One region of the Hoeflea sp. genome, then DNA from elsewhere that is predicted to be linked to it. Evidence: predicted binding sites of a transcription regulator. Region 1 holds the regulator's gene; the other holds the start of a gene.
What was found. Region 1 encodes PhoB, which activates phosphate uptake and scavenging genes when phosphate is short. Its sites were predicted from a motif close to TGTCATNNANCTGTCAT; they were not measured.
Positions count from the first base shown of each region.

Region 2: phnF (phosphonate metabolism transcriptional regulator PhnF) is a predicted target of PhoB. The motif match lies at 2,371-2,387, and genes of this name have one in related genera.

Region 1 covers NZ_CFHWAF010000039.1:6,684-10,493, forward strand. The annotation lists gene AC5E6N_RS09700 (extracellular solute-binding protein) at 1-222, shown strand, start outside; gene AC5E6N_RS09705 (winged helix-turn-helix transcriptional regulator) at 382-918, opposite strand; gene AC5E6N_RS09710 (VOC family protein) at 960-1,331, shown strand; gene phoB (phosphate regulon transcriptional regulator PhoB) at 1,359-2,042, opposite strand; gene phoU (phosphate signaling complex protein PhoU) at 2,091-2,825, opposite strand; gene pstB (phosphate ABC transporter ATP-binding protein PstB) at 2,848-3,666, opposite strand; gene pstA (phosphate ABC transporter permease PstA) at 3,754-3,810, opposite strand, start outside.
Region 2 covers NZ_CFHWAF010000019.1:1,715-5,524, forward strand. The annotation lists gene AC5E6N_RS05655 (alpha-D-ribose 1-methylphosphonate 5-phosphate C-P-lyase PhnJ) at 1-83, opposite strand, end outside; gene AC5E6N_RS05660 (carbon-phosphorus lyase complex subunit) at 80-1,186, opposite strand; gene phnH (phosphonate C-P lyase system protein PhnH) at 1,194-1,814, opposite strand; gene phnG (phosphonate C-P lyase system protein PhnG) at 1,814-2,302, opposite strand; gene phnF (phosphonate metabolism transcriptional regulator PhnF) at 2,404-3,153, shown strand; gene AC5E6N_RS05680 (NAD(P)/FAD-dependent oxidoreductase) at 3,154-3,810, opposite strand, start outside.

The sequences.
Region 1 (3,810 bases):
GCGTATCTCGGCGCCTATTACGCGGCGAACACCAACGCCAGGACCGCGCATGCCCAGGTCGCCGCCCATGCCGGCCCCTGGTATGCCTATCCCGGTGCGGAAGGTGTGGCCGTGACCGACCTGATCGCCGCCGCGCTGGTCGAGGTCACGGAAGGCGCAGAGGTGGATGCGACGATCTCGGAACTCGCCGACACGCTTCGCATGCAGCTTCAGATGAAGTGATTGCAGACCGGATTCCGGCCGCATCCGGCTTGGCGGGTGCGGCCGCTGCAGCCCCAGCATTTTCCCCATCCAGTCCTTTTCAATATGAGGCTTACAAAATCCGCAATATGCCGTTCTGAAAAGACCGCGATCGGGCGCGCATCTCGGAAGCCGTAGCGATCAGAGCATGCCGCCGACGACGTTGCTTATGCGGAACCCCTCATTGGCCGCCTGGTAGATCGGCCGCGGCGGGTGTGAGGTGATGTCGATCTCGCGGCTCAGCCATTGCCACGCCTCCAGCCTTTGCAGCGACTGGGAGAGTGCGCGATCGGTTATGGGCGACAGGGCGCTCTTGATATCGACAAAACGGCTGGGCCGGCGGCTGACGGCAAGGACAGGAATGGTCCAGGCGCGGCGAAGCAGGGGCTGCCCGGATTTATCCGGCAGAGCGTCGGCAATCGCGGCGGCCATTTTTGCGAACCTTATTCCCTCCCCGGTCAAGCGGTATTCGGGCCTTAAGGGGTGACCATGTCCGGCGTTGCGCTCCAGCAGCCCGAGTTCGACAAGATGCGCCAGGCTCTTGGCGAATGCCGTCCGGCTCGCGCCGGAGGCGACGAGGAGCGGCGCCTGCCGGCCCGGAACACCGTTATGCATCGCCTTCAGGATGGCCATGGACCATGAACGGGACGTAATGTTGACAAGTTTGTCTATGTCCATAAAGTATAGTATATATAAATTTAGTCCAAAGGGAAATCGCGATGGCTGTTGTTACACTGAACGATAGGATCACCTTTGCGCTGTCGGTCAGCGACCGGCACGCAAGCGCGAAATGGTATGGCGACATGCTCGGCTTCGAGCTCCTGCATCACATCGACGAGGCCGGATGGAGCGAGGTCAAGACCATGACCGAGGGCGTGACGCTGGGAATGGGCGAGCAGACGGAGCCGGCCCCCGGCAATGCCGTTCCGGTTTTCGGCGTCGCCGACATCGTTGCCGCGCGGAGCGCGCTGGAGGCCGAGGGGGTCAAGTTTGACGGCCCGACGGATACGATTGAAGGCATGGTCAGCACCGCGACCTTCTACGACCCGGACGGCAATGCACTCATGATCGCACAGGATTTGACGCAATAGAGCGAGATGAGGTTAGAGCAAGTCCGCTCACGTCTCCAGCGAATAGCCGGCACCCCTCACCGTGCGGATCACGTCGCGCATGTTGGAGAGGTTGAGGGCCTTGCGCAGGCGGCCGACATGGACGTCGACGGTGCGTTCGTCCACATAGATATCGTGACCCCAGACGCCGTCGAGAAGCTGGGAGCGGGAAAAGACCCGTGTCGGCGAGGTCATGAAGAATTCCAGCAGCCGGAATTCCGTCGGGCCGAGCTTGATCTCGCGGCCGCGGCGGTAGACGCGATGGGTCTCGCGGTCGAGCTCGATATCGCCGGCCTTGAGCACGGTCGAAATCGTCTCCGGCTTGACCCGGCGCAGGAGCGCGCGTACGCGGGCCATGAGTTCCGGTGTCGAGAACGGCTTGACGACATAGTCGTCGGCGCCGGTGGAAAGGCCCCTCACCCGTTCGCTTTCCTCGCCGCGCGCGGTCAGAAGAATGATCGGCAGGCGCTCGGTCTCGGGGCGGATGCGCAGCCGGCGGCACAGTTCTATGCCCGAGAGCCCCGGCAACATCCAGTCGAGGATCAACAGATCGGGAACGCGTTCCTGCAGCTTGATCTCGGCCTCGTCGCCGCGCAGAACGGTATCGACCTCGTAACCCTCGGCCTCGAGATTGTAACGCAGGAGAACGCTCAGCGCCTCCTCGTCTTCAACAACAGTGATTTGCGGTGCTATACCCATGTTCATTCTCCGGCGGCGCGCCGATCGCGGCCCGCCCGCCCGTCACTCGTCGGCGCCCACGCTCGCCGTTTCGTCGTCTTTCGGCCTGTCGGGCGAAAGCTGGGAGCCGGTGCTGATATAGTATACGGTCTCGGCGATGTTGGTGGCATGATCGCCGATACGCTCGATGTTCTTGGCGCAGAACAGCAGATGGGTACACGCGGTGATGTTGCGCGGGTCTTCCATCATATAGGTGAGCAGTTCGCGGAACAGGGAGGTGTAGATCGCGTCGATTTCCTCGTCGCGTTCGCGGATGGAATTGGCAAGCTCCGGAGAGCGGGACGAATAGGCGTCCAGCACTTCCTTGAGCTGCGTCAGCGCCAGCTCGGCCAGGTGATCGAGACCGCGCACCAGCTTCTTGGGCTGCGCCATGCCGTGGACGGCAAGCACCCGCTTGGCAATGTTCTTGGCCATGTCTCCGACGCGCTCGAGATCGGCGGCGATGCGGATCGAGCCGATAATATCGCGCAGATCGGCGGCCATGGGCTGGCGCTTGGCGATGACCAGCACGGCCTTCTCGCCGATCTGACGCTCGGCGTCGTCGAGGAGCAGATCGTCGGAGATCACCTTCTGGGACAGCCCCGCGTCGCCATTGACCAGCGCGGCGACGGATTCTTCGAGCATGCGCTCGGCAATCCCGCCCATTTCGGCAATGCGCCGCGCCAGGAACTGCAGATCCTCGTCGTAGGACGTAACCGTATGCGCGGCAAGCTGGCTGTTGGAGTTCTGTTCGCTCATGATCTTTCCTGTCCGCGCAAGATCAGCCGAAGCGGCCGGTGATGTAGTCCTGGGTGCGCTGATCGTCCGGGTTGGTGAACATCTTGTCCGTATCGCCTTCCTCGACCAGACTGCCGAGATGGAACATGGCGGTGCGCTGCGAGACCCGCGCGGCCTGCTGCATGGAGTGGGTCACGATGACGATCGTGAAGTTCTGGCGCAGTTCATCGATCAGTTCCTCGACCTTGGCGGTGGCGATCGGATCGAGCGCCGAACAGGGCTCGTCCATCAGGATCACCTCAGGGCTGACGGCGATGGCGCGGGCGATGCACAGGCGCTGCTGCTGACCGCCCGAAAGGCCGGTGCCGGGCTCATGGAGCCGGTCCTTGACTTCATCGAACAGGCCTGCCCTGCGCAGGCTGGTCTCGACAATTTCATCAAATTCCGTCTTGCTTCTGGCCAGACCATGGATGCGCGGGCCGTAGGCGATGTTCTCGTAGATCGACTTCGGAAAGGGGTTGGGCTTCTGGAACACCATTCCGACACTCGCCCGCAATTCGACAACGTCGACGGATGCATCGTAGATGTCGGCGCCGTCGAGCGTGATGCTTCCTTTCACGTCGCACCCGTCGATCGTGTCGTTCATGCGGTTGAGGCAGCGCAGGAAAGTGGACTTGCCGCAACCGGACGGACCGATGAGCGCCGTCACCTGATATTGCCGGATATCGAGGTCGACGTCGTAGAGCGCCTGCGAGCCGCTGTAAAAGACGCTCACCATGCGGCCCTGCATCTTTATCGGCGGTTGCGTTTCGGTTTTTGCGCCGACCGCCTCTTCAACTGCTGCTTCCGACATCATATTCATCCTTCAATACCCCATACCTTTGACTTCATGCACCGCCGGACGTCCCCTTGCAACCTGCAAACCGGACGACCGTCCCGGTCGGCGACGTCACCAGCGGCGCTCGAACCGGTTTCTCAGGAATACCGCCAGCCCGTTCATCAGGAT
Region 2 (3,810 bases), on a different contig from region 1:
AGGATGGCGCGCCGGATCATGCGTTTCGTCTGCTCGTCGAGATAGGCGAAATTATAGGTGGCCAACTGCGCGTGGGTGTTCATTCGGCAGCCTCCAGTTTGTTGTCCGGCTTGTCTCGGCCGGCCTCATATTCGCTGCGCATGCGGCGCACGAGGTCAAGCTCCGCCTGGAAATCGACATAGTGCGGCAGCTTCAAATGCTCGACAAAACCGGTCGCCTGCACATTGTCGGAATGGGAGATGACAAATTCCTCATCCTGCGCCGGTGCCGTCAGATCCTCGCCAAGCTCCTCGGCACGCAAGGCACGGTCGACCAGCGCCATGGCCATGGCCTTGCGCTCGCTCTGGCCGAAAACCAGACCATAGCCGCGGGTAAACTGCGGCGGCTGCTTGGCCGATCCCTTGAACTGGTTGACCATCTGGCATTCGGTGACCCGCAACCGGCCGAGGCTGACGGCAAAGCCGAGCTCCGGCACGTCGATCTCGACCTCCACTTCGCCGATGCGAATCTCTCCGGCGAAGGGATGGCTGCGGGCATAGCCGCGCTGTGTCGAGTATCCGAGGGCAAGCAGAAAGCCTTCGTCGCCGCGCGACAGCGCCTGCAGGCGGACATCACGCGTCATGGGAAACTCCATCGGCTCCCGGGTCAGATCGCCGGTGCTGTGGTCGTGCGGCAGTTCGCCGTCCTCTTCGATCAGCCCCTCACCGGCGAGAATTTCCGACACGCGCGGCGTGTGCTCCGTCTTGCGGTCGCGCGTCTCGGGCACGTCAACATCGCTTTCGTGCATGAGTTCGGGGTCGAGCAGCCGGTGGGTATAATCAAATGTCGGACCAAGCAGCTGGCCGCCCGGCAGGTCCTTGTAGGTCGCCGATATGCGCCGTTCGATCAGCATTGTGCCGGTATCGACGGGCTGGCTGTAACCGAAACGCGGCAATGTGGTGCGATAGGCGCGCAGCAGGAAGATGGCTTCGATCATGTCTCCGCGCGCCTGCTTGAAGGCCAGAGCCGCCAGTTCGCAGTCGTAGAGCGATCCCTCGGACATGATCCTGTCGACGGCAAGCCCCAGTTGCCCGACGATCTGATGAATATGCATCGATGGGACGGAACGGTCGCCGCGCCTGCGGTCGGCCAGCAGCCGGTGTGCGTTTTCGATGGCGGCTTCACCGCCTTTGACGGCTACATACATGGTGCGCTCACCTTCCCTTTTCGATCTTGACCGTCCGCGGCAGGGCGATCACGCCCTCGGGCGCCGCAAGCAGCACGTCGACGCCGCGCGGAAACCGCAGCCGGTTGGCGGTCCACTGGTCCATAAACCGGTCCGGCAGGCCCGCCGGCGAAATGCCGTTGCGGTCGCGAATGCCCGGCCCGGTCAGGAACAATTCGGGGCCTCCGGACAGGGAGTCGATCTGCAGGATGACCGTGGTCGAGCGGTCGGGATATTCCTGTGTGCCCTGCGAGAAACTTTCCAGCGACGGAAATGCCGCAGCGTCGGAGACGATAGCCAAGTCCGCATCAAGCGCCTCCCGGGTCATGGGCGCCGATGTATTGAATGCAATCCATCCCGCAACCGCTTCGCTGCGCGTGAGCGCCTGATCAAGCCAGATGCGCGTGTCGTGATCGAACAGCGTCGCCGCAATTGCGCCAACGACGGGCGAAAGCGGCGCGGGCGGCTCCGTCAGGCCGGCCACGTCGGCAATTTTTCCGGGGCGGGCCATCGCCTCCATCACCCGTCTGAAAACCGTCTGGGCGTCAAAGACCGGATCAGCCAGACCGCCCTGAATCACGGACGAATCGCTTGCTTGCGTCATCGCCATCAGTCCTCTCCCCGGACCATGGTAAAGAAGTCGACCCGGGTCGCGGCGGTTTCCTCCTGCCTGCATTTGTCCTCGGCATGGAGGCGCTTGCGGACAGGATGGATGACATCGTTTTCTACCTGCCGCCGCAGCGCCTCGTCCTGCCAAAGCGCATCGAACAGTGCTGCGTGCCTGACCTTTTCCTTGTCGGTTCCGAGCGCGTAGGCGTGGCCGATGCGGCCACCCGCGAGCCGGACGGTCGCACGGGTGACGGTCGCCTCGCCGAAATTGAAAGGAGCGCCGCCGCCGCCGATGCGCCCGCGCAGCATGACAAGGCCGGTTTCGGGCCCGCGCACGGCGTCGAAGTCCAGCCTTTGCGGCCACCGGCCCCAGGCATCCATCAATTCTTCCCGCGTCGCGCGGGCAAGAACGGCCATGGCTTCCTTGCGCGCCGACTGAAGCGCCTTTGCCGATCCCGAGTCCGGCGACAGGCTTGTTGGTTGAGTCACTCTTTTCTCCATATTTGTCTATTTATCTAGACAATTAGACATCTTACACTTATCCCTATAGCGCAAAAATGACTGCCGTGTGACAGGGAATCGGAAAATCGATGGAATTTGTGCAAAGACGCAGCGGGATTTCGCTTTGGCGGCAGATCGCCGATCAGATCCGCATCGCAATCAGCAATGGCGAGTTCGAGGAGGGCGGCGCGCTGCCGGGTGAGCTTGCTCTGGCAAAGCGTTTCGAGGTCAACCGTCACACGGTGCGCAGCGCCATTGCCTCGCTTGCCCGCGAAGGCGTGCTGCGGGTCGAACAGGGTCGCGGCACCTTCATTGCCCGGCACACGAAGCTGCAATATCCGATCGGCCGCCGTACGCGCTTTTCCGCCGGCCTTGCCGGCCAGATCAGGTCGCTCGACGGCTATCTCAAATCGCATACGAGCGAGGGCGCGGCGGGCAATGTCGCGCGCGGCCTTGCCCTTGAGCCGGGGGCACAGGTGCTGCGGCTCGAGCGGGTTTCGTCAGCCGACGGCGTGCCGATTTCGCGTGGTGTGAGTTGGGTCGATGCCGCCAGGTTCCCTGATTTCGCGGACCGTTACGAAAGCAGCAAATCCATTACCGCCGTCCTGAACTCATACGGGATCGCGGATTATGTGCGTATCTCGACGCGCATTTCGGCCCACCATGCCGACCCGGCAACACTCGAAGACCTGAAACTGTCTCCGGGCGCCATCGCCTTGCGCACCGAGGCCGTCAATGCGGAGGTCGAGGGGCAGCGCCTGGAATATTCCCATACCTATTTCGCAGCCGATCGGATCGAACTGGACATCGATCATACAGCCGTTGCGGCCGCGTTGTGATCAGCGCAGATGCGTGTCTAACCCGAAGCTGTGGGGCAATGACGGGCAGCGCCCGTCAAGAGCGATATCGAGGGCGCAGGCCGCCATTTTATGGGCGATACCGAATGTGATCTTGAAGCCGCCGGTTGCCACCGTTACCCGCTCATGGTCCGGAGCAGGCCCTATCATCGGATCGCGGCGCACCGCCTTGGGGCGGAGCCCCGCCCAGCGCTCGAGGACAGCGGCGCCTTCAAGCGCCGGACACAGGCGGGCCGCAGCATGGATGACCTCGTCCAGCTTTGCATCGGTGGCGTGGCCGTCTTCAAATTCGCTCTCGCTGGTGCTGCCGACCGCCACCGTGCCCACCGCATGGGGCACGGCGTAAATACCGTCGGCAAAGACCAGCGGCAGATCGGCATCGATGCCGGCATCGATCAAGGCGGTCTGACCCTTGACCGGCTTGCCGTATCTTGCCGGCGGCCGGTCCGTCAGCCTGCCCAGAAGGCCGAAGGTCTCATAACCGGCGGCGAGGACGATGTGGCCGGCGTCGATATGAGCGCCGGATGCCGTCCTGACGCTGCCGGAGCGGTCATCGAGGTCCCGCAGGCCGTCGCCCTCGATCATCCTCACCTTGCCGTCGAGGCTCGCGGTGAGCGCCATAACATAGTTGCGGGGGCT